DNA from 2 places in the Eubacterium maltosivorans genome. Region 1 is predicted to be linked to the other one. Evidence: a T-box and tRNA genes for the amino acid it is inferred to sense, from the RefSeq annotation. Region 1 holds a T-box; the other holds one or more tRNA genes.
What was found. The T-box of region 1 lies ahead of thrS (threonine--tRNA ligase). A T-box ahead of a tRNA ligase gene usually reads a tRNA of that ligase, here a tRNA-Thr.
Positions count from the first base shown of each region.

Region 2: it has a tRNA-Thr gene. The T-box ahead of thrS (threonine--tRNA ligase) is inferred to sense a tRNA for this amino acid. The anticodon was not compared.

Region 1 covers NZ_CP029487.1:713,321-718,849, forward strand. Annotated here, with positions in the region: gene CPZ25_RS03540 (IS30 family transposase) at 1-708, shown strand, start outside; gene thrS (threonine--tRNA ligase) at 741-2,654, opposite strand; T-box leader at 2,749-2,955, opposite strand; gene CPZ25_RS03550 (DUF445 domain-containing protein) at 3,123-4,019, shown strand; gene CPZ25_RS03555 (FUSC family protein) at 4,197-5,529, shown strand, end outside.
Region 2 covers NZ_CP029487.1:2,168,840-2,174,368, reverse strand. Annotated here, with positions in the region: gene rlmB (23S rRNA (guanosine(2251)-2'-O)-methyltransferase RlmB) at 1-218, shown strand, start outside; gene CPZ25_RS10465 (NYN domain-containing protein) at 278-808, shown strand; gene CPZ25_RS10460 (sigma-70 family RNA polymerase sigma factor) at 808-1,383, shown strand; tRNA gene CPZ25_RS10455 (tRNA-Tyr) at 1,584-1,668, shown strand; tRNA gene CPZ25_RS10450 (tRNA-Thr) at 1,813-1,888, shown strand; gene CPZ25_RS10445 (cold-shock protein) at 2,370-2,570, shown strand; gene tuf (elongation factor Tu) at 2,781-3,974, shown strand; gene CPZ25_RS10435 (GNAT family N-acetyltransferase) at 4,474-4,929, opposite strand; gene CPZ25_RS10430 (DegV family protein) at 5,201-5,529, shown strand, end outside.

The sequences.
Region 1 (5,529 bases):
CTGAAGCGTGATTATCACGTTCAGATCAGCTATAAAACGATTTATAATGCGGTTATACATAAAGACTTAGATGGTCTTAAAATGTCGGATTTACCCTATCATAAACGTAAAAAAACCGTCTACCAAAGACAGCCAAAGAAAGTAGCGGTTAACCGCCGTCCCATTACAGAACGTCCCGAACATATTAATAATCGTGATGAATTTGGGCACTGGGAAATGGATTGTATTTTATCCGGCCAGTGTACCACTTCAACGGCCGCTTTGCTCGTCATTACGGAACGCTTAACCCGTTACTCCTACGTCTATAAAATGCCGAATAAAAAACAGGAAAGCGTCAAGGCCTGTCTCGATGATCTGGAACAGACCTTTCATCATGCTTTCCCGCTGGTTTTTAAATCCATTACCATGGACAATGGCACAGAGTTTATCAATCAATCTTTGATTGAAGGTTCCATACTAAATGAGGATTTTAAGCGCACCGTTGCTTATTACTGCCATGCTTATTCTGCTTTTGAACGCGGCAGTAATGAAAACTATAATCGCTTTATCAGGCGTTTTATACCCAAAGGGGCTAACATCGCAAAAATAAGCAAAGCTACTATCAAAGAGATTACCGACTTTATCAATAATTATCCGCGGAAAATGTTCAAATTTCAAAGCTCTAGCTATTATCTTAAGAACGCCCTTTCGGATTTGAACTTATTGTAATTTATTTCGCGTTTTGACTTGCAATTCAGCAATTAATCCAGAACCAAAGATTTTTTTGCGATGTTCTGAGCAAGACGATACTTGAACTCGTCAATTTTTAAAGTTTCCTGTTCACCGGTATCACGGTTACGGATACTCAGACGTCCAGATTCAACTTCCTTATCACCAATGACCAGCATATACGGAATCTTCTGCATCTGTGCTTCACGAATACGGTAACCGATCTTTTCATCCCTGAAGTCAATTTCTACGCGAATGCCTGCTTCTTCGAGTTTTGAAGCTACTTCTTTTGTGAAAGCGTCATGAGCATCGGATACTGGAATCAATTGTACCTGTACCGGAGCCAGCCAAAGCGGAAATTTTCCGGCAAAGTGTTCGATTAAAATACCGAGGAAACGTTCAATACTGCCAAAAATGGTACGGTGCAGGATAACTGGGCGATGCTTTTCTCCATCGCTGCCAACATAGGTTAAATCGAAACGTTCCGGCATCTGCATATCTAACTGAATCGTACCGCACTGCCATGTACGGCCAATGCTGTCTTCCAGATGGAAGTCAATCTTAGGACCATAGAATGCGCCGTCTCCCGGGTTCAGCTGATAATCCATCCCTTTGGCCTCCAATGCTTCGCGCAGCGCATCAGTTGCAACTTCCCAGTCTTCATCATTACCAATGGCTTTCTCAGGTTTAGTAGAGAGCTCAACCTTATATTTAAAGCCAAAAATATCATAGATTTCATTAGCCAGGTCGATGATTCCAATGACTTCATCCTTTACCTGATCCATTGTCAGGAAAATGTGCGCGTCATCCTGAGTAAAGGTACGGACACGCATGAGGCCGTGGAGCGCACCGTGAAGTTCATGGCGGTGTACCTGTCCCAGCTCACCCATACGCAGTGGCAGCTCACGGTAGCTGTGCTGTCTCGTTTTGTAGACAAGCATGCCGCCCGGGCAGTTCATTGGCTTGACAGCAAACTCCTGTCCATCTATTTCAGTAAAATACATATTTTCCTTATAGTTGTCCCAGTGGCCTGAACGTCTCCACAGATCAGCGTTCAGCATAATCGGCGTCTTGATTTCTTTATAGCCCTTTTTCATATGCTCGCTGCGCCAGAAATTTTCAAGCTCATTACGCAGAACCATTCCCTTAGGATGGAAAAACGGGAAGCCTGGTCCCTCTTCATGCATTGAGAAAAGGTCTAACTCCTTACCCAGCTTACGGTGGTCTCGTTTTTTAGCTTCTTCCAAGCGCTGTAAATATGCATCAAGCTCCGACTTTTTAGGGAAAGCAATCCCATAGACGCGCTGGAGCATCTTGTTATTGGCGTCGCCATGCCAGTAAGCGCCAGCAAGACTTAAAAGCTTAAAGGCCTTGATCTGAGATGCGTTTCGTATGTGTGGGCCAGCGCACAGGTCAGCCCATTCACCCTGTCCATAAAATGAAATAACCGCGTCCTCTGGGAGATTGTTAATCAGCTCGGTTTTATAGGTCTCACCCTCTGCCTCTGCCCATTTCAACGCATCCTCTCTGGATTTGGTGTAATACTCAATTTCGGGCGCTTCCTTAACAATTTTTTTCATTTCCTTTTCGATCTTTTCAAGGTCTTCAGGTGTCAAGGTATGCTCTAAGTCAATGTCATAGTAAAAACCATTGTCAATGGCTGGACCAATGGTTAACTGTGCTTCAGGCCATATCCGCTTGATGGCCTGAGCCATGAGATGGGATGCGGAATGCCAGAAAGCGTGCTTTCCGCCTTCAGAATCAAAGGTCAATAAATTTAATGTGCTGTCTTCCGTTATGGGCTTGCGGATATCTACCAGCTCACCATTTAATTCACCGGCCATTGTGTTGCGCGCCAGACCCTCACTGATATCCTTCGCCACATCATAAACAGTGATTCCAGGTTCATACTGTTTAACAGAACCGTCTTTTAAAGTTATGTTCATAAGATTACCTCCATAAAATTGATAAGTTTAGATTGATCAAATAAATATTTTTCTAAAATGGAACGAAATATCAAAAACGTCCCATTGTCATAGACAATGGGACGTTCGTCACGCGGTTCCACCCAAATTGGCATACATAGTATACCCACTCTGATGCTGATAACGGACAGCGCTCCGGTACTGCATTTGACAGCCAACTCGTGGGACGGTCTTCAGTTAAGGATTGGCTGCGGCAATCTCAGCACTATGCCTGCTCTCTGTAACCTTCGATTAACTTACTCTTCCCAGTCATCATCTTTATATGTTCAATTTATACACAGTATACCCCTAAACGCCGGAAGATTCAATACCTTTTTGAAATATTTATGTAAATTTAAATGATTTTAAGTTAAACTTGAGGATGGACATTTATAAGCGCCATCGTTATAATACTATAATAACCAATCATTCTATAAAGGAGCGATCATTTTGGATCTACACTTTTTAATTGGCCCTTTGGTCGGCGCCGTTATTGGCCTTATCACCAACGGGATTGCCATACGTATGTTATTCCGGCCACTGAAGCCTGTCAAAATTTTAGGTTGGACTCTTCCCTTCACGCCAGGGATCATTCCAAAAGAAAAAACGCGAATCGCAAAATCTGTGGGGGGCGTCATTGGCTCTACACTTGTAAATGAAGAGGTTCTGAGCCGCGGACTCCTGTCACCGGAAATGGATGCTAAAATCAATGGCTACATCGATTATAAAATTGAAGCCTACAAAGACAGCCCAATAACCATTCGCGAAATTATTATCCACTATACCGATGAAGAAAAAACAGAAGCGTTGGCGAATACAACCACTGAAAAAGCAACCGCGCTGCTTTTTCGTAAGGTATGCCAGATGGATGTCGGCGATATGATTGCCGATGCTGCGATGGATGAAATCAAAAATAATTCGTTATTTTCAGCTTTTTCTTTTATGGTCAGCGATAACACCATGATCGGCATCCGTGAAAAACTCAGAGATACTGTCAACAACATGGTTTTTGAGCGCGGCGAGGAGATGATCGGCAATCTGGTAGACCGCGAGAGTCATGAAATATTGGATTACAGCATGGCTGAGCTTTATGAGCGTTTTGGCTCAAGTGTGCCAAAGGTAAAGGAGAGTCTGCTTAAGGCCTATCACAATCTGGTCGAAAATAATTTATCCAAGGCTCTCACTGCTTTGGATATTCCCCAGTTAGTAGAAGATCAAATCAATGGATTTGACGTACTGGAAATGGAAAAAATTATTTTAAGCATCATGAAAAAAGAATTGAATGCCATCATATGGCTTGGTGGTCTGCTGGGTATGATTATGGGATTCATAATGAATTTCTTTTAAAGCAAAAAAACGGTTCTGGAAAAATGACAGAATCGTTTTTTTATTGCTTTATTTTTTTCCAAAGGGGTATTCTAAAAAGAAAAACCTTAAGGAGTGATTTCAATTCTAAAAGCCATCAAAAATTTCTTTAAAGCCTTACCCAAAACATTACCAGCCATTGTCTTCGGTTTATTTCTTATGGGAACTGTTACTCTGCTCTTTGGAAGAAACAACGCAGTTATCGCACTTGTTTTTCTTTTATACACCCAGACGATGGTTAAAAACCGTCTGTCCGTTGTCAATATGCTGCTCGATTCCATCTGGTTGGTTGGCTATGCTATTTTAGGAACTTTGGTCTCCATGCACTTTGTTACATTGATTACTATAGGATTTTTCCTGATTTTTTTTCTGATCTATGCCGATGCCAATGAGTTTTTGAAAACAAACTACTACATCCCCGGTATGGCGTTTATCCTTGTACAAATCAGCCCTGGAACACTGGCCGATCTTCCGATCCGTATTTTAGCACTCCTTTACTGCCTGGCGATCTGTATAACAATGAGTCTGATTCTGCAAAAACATCCCTCAAAACCCGCCTTTAATCCAATTGTAAAAGAAGCGCTCAACTGCGCTGGCGCAGGGTTTAAAATGCTGGGACAAAAAAGAAAATCTAAAGATGAAGCCGTTGATAAAAAGCTTGATGCCCTATCGCTGGAGCTTAGCAGCGATATTTATCCAGCTGTTTTCAGACAAATGGGCCTGATGAACGGCAGTCAAAAATATACCTATGGTTTGATGCTCTGCCTTGAACAGCTCGGGCAAGTACTACAATCCATCGGCACTTCTGAAAAAGCGCTTTCAGCCATTGATGAGACTCAGTTTTCTGTTTTAGGCGCACGGCTGGAAGCTGCGGAAGAGCCCAAAGCATTGTCGGCCGATTTACAGGCATTTTTAAAAAAGCCTTCGCTGACCCATAGCCGGCTAAATCAAGAGCTTCTGCTGATTCTGGAATCTCTCAGGGAACGGCTTCTGGATGATTGTCACAGCAGCGATCTGAACACTTCTATTAAACAAGGGCTTAGGTATAAATCCCTTACACTTCGCCGCCGGTTCAGCCTTGATTTTTTTCAGATGCGTTTCGCACTCCAGACAGCTGTTATTGTAACAGTTTGTACCGTCACAGCACAGTTTATTCCCCATTGGTTTAGTATTCCTCTCAATGAATGGCACGGCTACTGGATACCGCTTATGGGATATTTATCTTCCAGCATTTATATTCGTGACACACTAAAAAAAGCTGCCTATAAGGTGATCGGTACAATTCTGGGAATGATATTTTTCGTTCTTGTCACACAATATATTCCCGCCTCAATACGCCTGCTGCTTACCGTTGCAGTCGGTCTGGTCTTTATGCTAACCATAAAAAGTTCAATTGTCAGCACCATAATCAGCACACAAATGACCGCCGTTATGTTTTTACCCGAACTGGGCGTCATGGATCTGGTATTATTCCGGGTATTCTGTGTTATCG
Region 2 (5,529 bases), 1.5 Mb from region 1:
TGGCGGCGGATATGGACGGGGCGCCTTATTACAAAAACGATTTTAAGGGCAAGCTGGCCATCATCATTGGCAACGAGGGCAAGGGGATCAGTCCCAATGTGAAAAAACAGTGCGATTACAGCGTTTCGATTCCGCTTTACGGCGACATTGATTCTTTTAACGCGTCTGCCGCGGCGGCCATTATCCTGAGCGAGGCGGCCAGACAGCGCCACCAGTAGGTACGGTCTGTTTCGGACCGTACCGCAGCAGGGCGCGGAACCGTACAGGATGAAGGGAGGTGTCAAAAATAAAAACCTATCTGATTGTCGATGGCTACAACGTGATCCATCACTGGGCAGAGATGGAAGGGCTGACAGAATTCAGCCTGGAGGAGGCCCGTGAGGATCTGATTGAGCAGTTAAACAGCTACAGCGGGCTGATGGGCTATGAAACGGTTTTGGTTTTTGACGCCTACTCTCAGGAAAGCGGCCCGCGGCGCGAGGAAATACGCGGCCGTATCAAGGTGGTTTTTACCGAGAAGAATAAAACCGCGGATACCTATATTGAAAAGCTGGTATTCAGCCTGCCTAAGCCCTACACGGTCAAGGTGGTCACCTCAGACTATACGCTTCAGCGTGTGGTGCTGGCGGGCGGCGGGGAGCGGGTCCCGTCCCGCGAGCTGATCCAGGCCATGCGTGAGAGCGCGAAGCAGGTCAGGAAGCAGTACCGCAGAACCGAGAGCGATACCCGCAACAAGCTGGAGGACTATATGGACGACGAGGTGCTGGCGGTTATGAAAGAACTGAGAAAAGGAAATGTGGAGGATTGATGGACAAGGATCTGGAACTTGTGAAAAAAGCCCAGAGTGGTGATAAGGAAGCAGTGGTGGCCATTGTAGAAAAATACCGCTGTGTGGTGACGCAGAAGGCCCGGCCCTTTTACTATATCGGCGGCGACCAGGAGGATTTGATCCAGGAGGGCATGATTGCACTGCTGGGCGCTATCTGGGATTACCGCGAGGACCGCGGCACAAGCTTTAAAACCTTTGCCGGACTGTGTGTGGAAAACCGGATCAAAAGTGTGGTCACAAAGGCGAAGCGGCCGAAGCACAGCCCCATGGGCGATACGGTCTCACTCTACTCACCCGTTTCAGAGGACGACCCGGAGACCACGCTGCTGGATCTGGTGGCCTCCACCGCGGCGCTGGACCCCAATGAGGAGCTGGTGACCCGCGAGGCTGTGGAGCATTTCAGCCAGGTGGCTAAGAGCGAGCTCTCAGAGCTGGAAAAGCAGGTACTCTATTATTACCTGAAGGGCGCGTCCCACCAGGAGATCAGCGATAAGATCGGCCGGTCAAAAAAGGCTGTGGACAACGCGATCCAGCGGATTCGAAAAAAAATCTAAAAATTTTAATAAAAGGGCTTGACTATCCTATCAGAATAGAGTATCATATAGAAGCTGTCGATGTTGAGTCCAAATTTGCAAAGTGAATTTGGCAGCACGCATAGAACGTTAGCGGGCGTGCGGTAACGAGACAAACGCAAATGATACGGAAATTTTCCTGAAAGGTTATAAAATTTTCGAAGCATTTGTGATCCTTACATGGGGAGATGCCCGAGTGGCTAAAGGGGGCGGACTGTAAATCCGTTGACTGAGTCTACGATGGTTCGAATCCATCTCTCCCCACCAACGTTTTGTCCAAATTTATGGAGTAAATTTGGTAGTGCGCATGGAGCGTTAGCGGGCGCACGGCAACAAAACTAACGCAGATGACGAAGCAATTATCCGATAAGGATAATCGAATTGCTGAGGAATCTACGATCCTTTATACATGCCCTTGTAGCTCAGCAGGTAGAGCACCACCATGGTAAGGTGGGGGTCTCCGGTTCGAATCCGGACAAGGGCTCCATCAATTAGTATTGAAGCGACTTTCAGAAGTCGCTATTTTTATGCCTTGGAGCGTTTGCCCTAAAATTGTCCGAAAGGTAAAATTTTTAGATGTCCGAGGCTTTTTTATAAAAGATTGGGGGACAGTGTCTGGCGGTGTTTAAAAAAGGCGGCCGGCGGGTATATATATTTTCGAACACACAGACCTCTTATTTTAACGAACAATTCACTCTCCCAATTTTCTCTCGCGAAGCCCTGGCCCAGACGGCCGGGGCTTCGTTTCTTAAGAGAAACCGTATTTTCTTAAGGCGATTTGACAAGGAGTGTCGGGTCGGTTATACTAGGAGTGTATTTAAGAGAGTATCAATTGATTTCACATATTTTTGCAAGTCGTTTTTGTCTACTTAAGTTCAATGTAAGCTTGGTGACAAGAGGGTTTGCAAAAATATGTGTTTTTTTATTTTACGATTGCGAATATAATACAGTTTCTAGGAGGTACCACAATGAATAATGGTACAGTTAAATGGTTTAATGGCGATAAAGGTTTTGGTTTCATCTCAAGAGAAGACGGCGACGACGTATTCGTACACTTCTCATCCATCGTTGGCGATGGCTTCAAGACCTTAAATGACGGCGACAAGGTAACCTTTGACACCGAACAGGGCCCGCGCGGCCTGCAGGCTAAGAACGTCTGCCTGGCGTAGTCTGCCACCGATTGATCAAATTTTAAGCCGGATGCTTCCGGCTTATTTTTTTTATCCCAATTTTATTTAAGTTTTGGAACAAAAAAGCTTGAAACCCCCCGGATGCTATTGTATAATATGCTGAGTGAAGCCGTCCGGAATATGGAAAAAACGGCGCGCATCAAATCGTATCTATTTAAATTAATTTATAATCTTTAAGGAGATAACAAAATGGCTAAAGAAAAATTTGAAAGATCCAAACCACATGTTAACATTGGTACCATCGGTCACGTAGACCACGGTAAAACCACATTAACCGCAGCAATCACCACCGTATTAAACAAACGTTTCGGAACCGGTGAAGCGGTAGCCTTCGACAACATCGATAAAGCACCAGAAGAAAGAGAACGTGGGATCACCATCTCAACCGCCCACGTCGAATATGAAACCGACGCCCGCCACTACGCACACGTCGACTGCCCAGGCCATGCCGACTACGTTAAAAACATGATCACCGGCGCAGCCCAGATGGACGGCGCGATCTTAGTCGTATCCGCAGCAGACGGCCCAATGCCACAGACCCGTGAACACATCCTGTTAAGCCGTCAGGTAGGCGTACCATACATCATCGTATTCTTAAACAAAGCCGACATGGTCGACGACGAAGAATTATTAGAACTGGTTGAAATGGAAGTTCGAGAACTGTTAGACGAATACGAATTCCCAGGAGACGACACACCAATCGTTATCGGATCCGCTTTAAAAGCCTTAGAAGATCCAGACGGCGAATGGGGCGACAAAATCGTCGAACTGATGAAAGAAGTAGACGCATACATTCCAGAACCCGAACGCGACACCGACAAACCATTCTTAATGCCAGTAGAAGACGTCTTCTCCATCACCGGCCGTGGTACCGTGGCAACCGGTAGAGTCGAACGTGGCGTGGTACACGTCGGGGACGAAGTCGAAATCGTCGGGATTCACGAAATCAAAAAGACCGTTGTAACCGGGATTGAAATGTTCCGTAAGCTGTTAGATGAAGGCCGCTCCGGCGACAACATCGGCGCCCTGTTACGTGGGATCGACCGTACCATGATCGAACGTGGACAGGTACTGGCAAAACCAGGTTCCATCCACCCACACACCCACTTCACCGCCCAGGTATACGTCCTGACCAAAGAAGAAGGCGGCCGCCATACCCCATTCTTCGATGGCTACAGACCACAGTTCTACTTCAGAACAACCGACGTAACCGGTAATATCAAATTACCAGAAGGCGTCGAAATGGTCATGCCAGGGGACAACGTTGAAATGGAAATCACCCTGATCACCCCAATCGCGATCGAAGAAGGTTTACGTTTTGCGATCCGTGAAGGTGGCCGTACCGTAGGTTCCGGCGCCGTTGCTAAGATTATTACAGACTGACGCTGAGTCCGGTAACGAAGCAAATGCAAATTTTTCAAAAATCATCCGAAAGGATGAACAGGATTTTTGAAATAATTTGTAAACCAATTTAAAAAGAGAATAGAATTTAGAGGATCAGGCTTTTTCGAGCCTGATCCTTTTTTTAGTTGATCGTTGATAGTGGATAATGGATAGTTGCGGAGCAAACGGCAGCCTTTGGCTGCGTTTGATGGAGGGCGCTGGCAGTGTCGTGGCTGGCTTGATTTTATGTCCGCAATTTAAAAAAGCCTCCCGAAATCCCGAAAACTGTTTTCAAACAGCGAATTCGGGATTTCGGGAGGCCTTTTTACGGGATAAAATTAAAATTTCAGTTGCGGACACTGTATTGCAAACCAGATAAAAATGGTCGACGCCAAAAAAAGAAACCCGGCAAAGCCGGTGTTTCCACCAAAACTATCCACTATCCACTGTCAACGATCTTCCCGCCGGCCTTTCCACGATAATTCTCCATTGTCCATTCTCAATTCTCAATTGACAACGCCTTCTCCATTTTAACGTGCCCAATCCCCAGCTCCACGAAGGGCTCACTCACCGTCGTGTAGCCCTGCTTGTGGTAAAAGGCTTCAGCAGTCTGCCTGGCGTTGAGAACGATGCGGGTAAAGCCCTGAGTGGCGGCGAAGCTTTCGGCAAAGGCGACGAGCTTTGCGCCGAGGTGCTGTCCCTGCAGCGGCTGGGAAACAGCCACCTGGCGCATCTGGAGCGTGGCGCTGTCCTTTGGGATGAGCACCAGCACTGCGGCCAGCTCCGGGCCTTTGAAAATGCCGAGATGATAAGCATCTTTTTCGCCGCTCAGGTCCTCGTCATAGAGGCTCAGCCCCAGGGGCCTGCGCAGCAGGCTGTCCCGGAGGGCCAGCGCCTGATCATAATCCTCAGAGCCGTAGGCGATGATTTTTCGCAGAGTTAAATTTGAAAACATGGTGATCTCCTTTGATGATAAGGTGTTTTTATTATATCACAGCACCCGGGCAGTTCATAACGCAAAAATCAAAAAGCGGGCTGTGCGTTATGAGAATGGACTGAAACCCGCATGGGCAGAGGGGTTGCGGGTGTGAGAAAGTCATAACGCATATAACACACATAACCGGGCGCGTTTTTGGCTGGAGAGAAGCACCGAGGGTGTTGAAAGCATGAGAAGAAAATGGTATGATTTAAAGGTTAAAAAATGAAAACAGATTGAGGAAACAGGAATGGTTCGACTTTTAATTGACAGTATGTGTGATATGCCGGAGGCTTTTCAGAAGCATCCGAAGGTGGATATGATACCGCTCAATGTGATTGTGGAGGAGCGCGCCTACCGGGATAAGGTGGAGATAAATCTGGAGGAAATTCATGCCTATATGCGTCAGGGCATTATGCCCGGCACATCACAGGTGAGCCCCGGCGATTTTAAAAAACGTTTTGAGGCTTACGCCGAGGCAGGCGACGAGGTGCTGTACTTGGCGTTTACCTCCAAGCTGTCTGGCAGCTGCCAGACTGGGCGGATGATGCTGCGCGAGGTGCAGAAGGCCTACCCGGA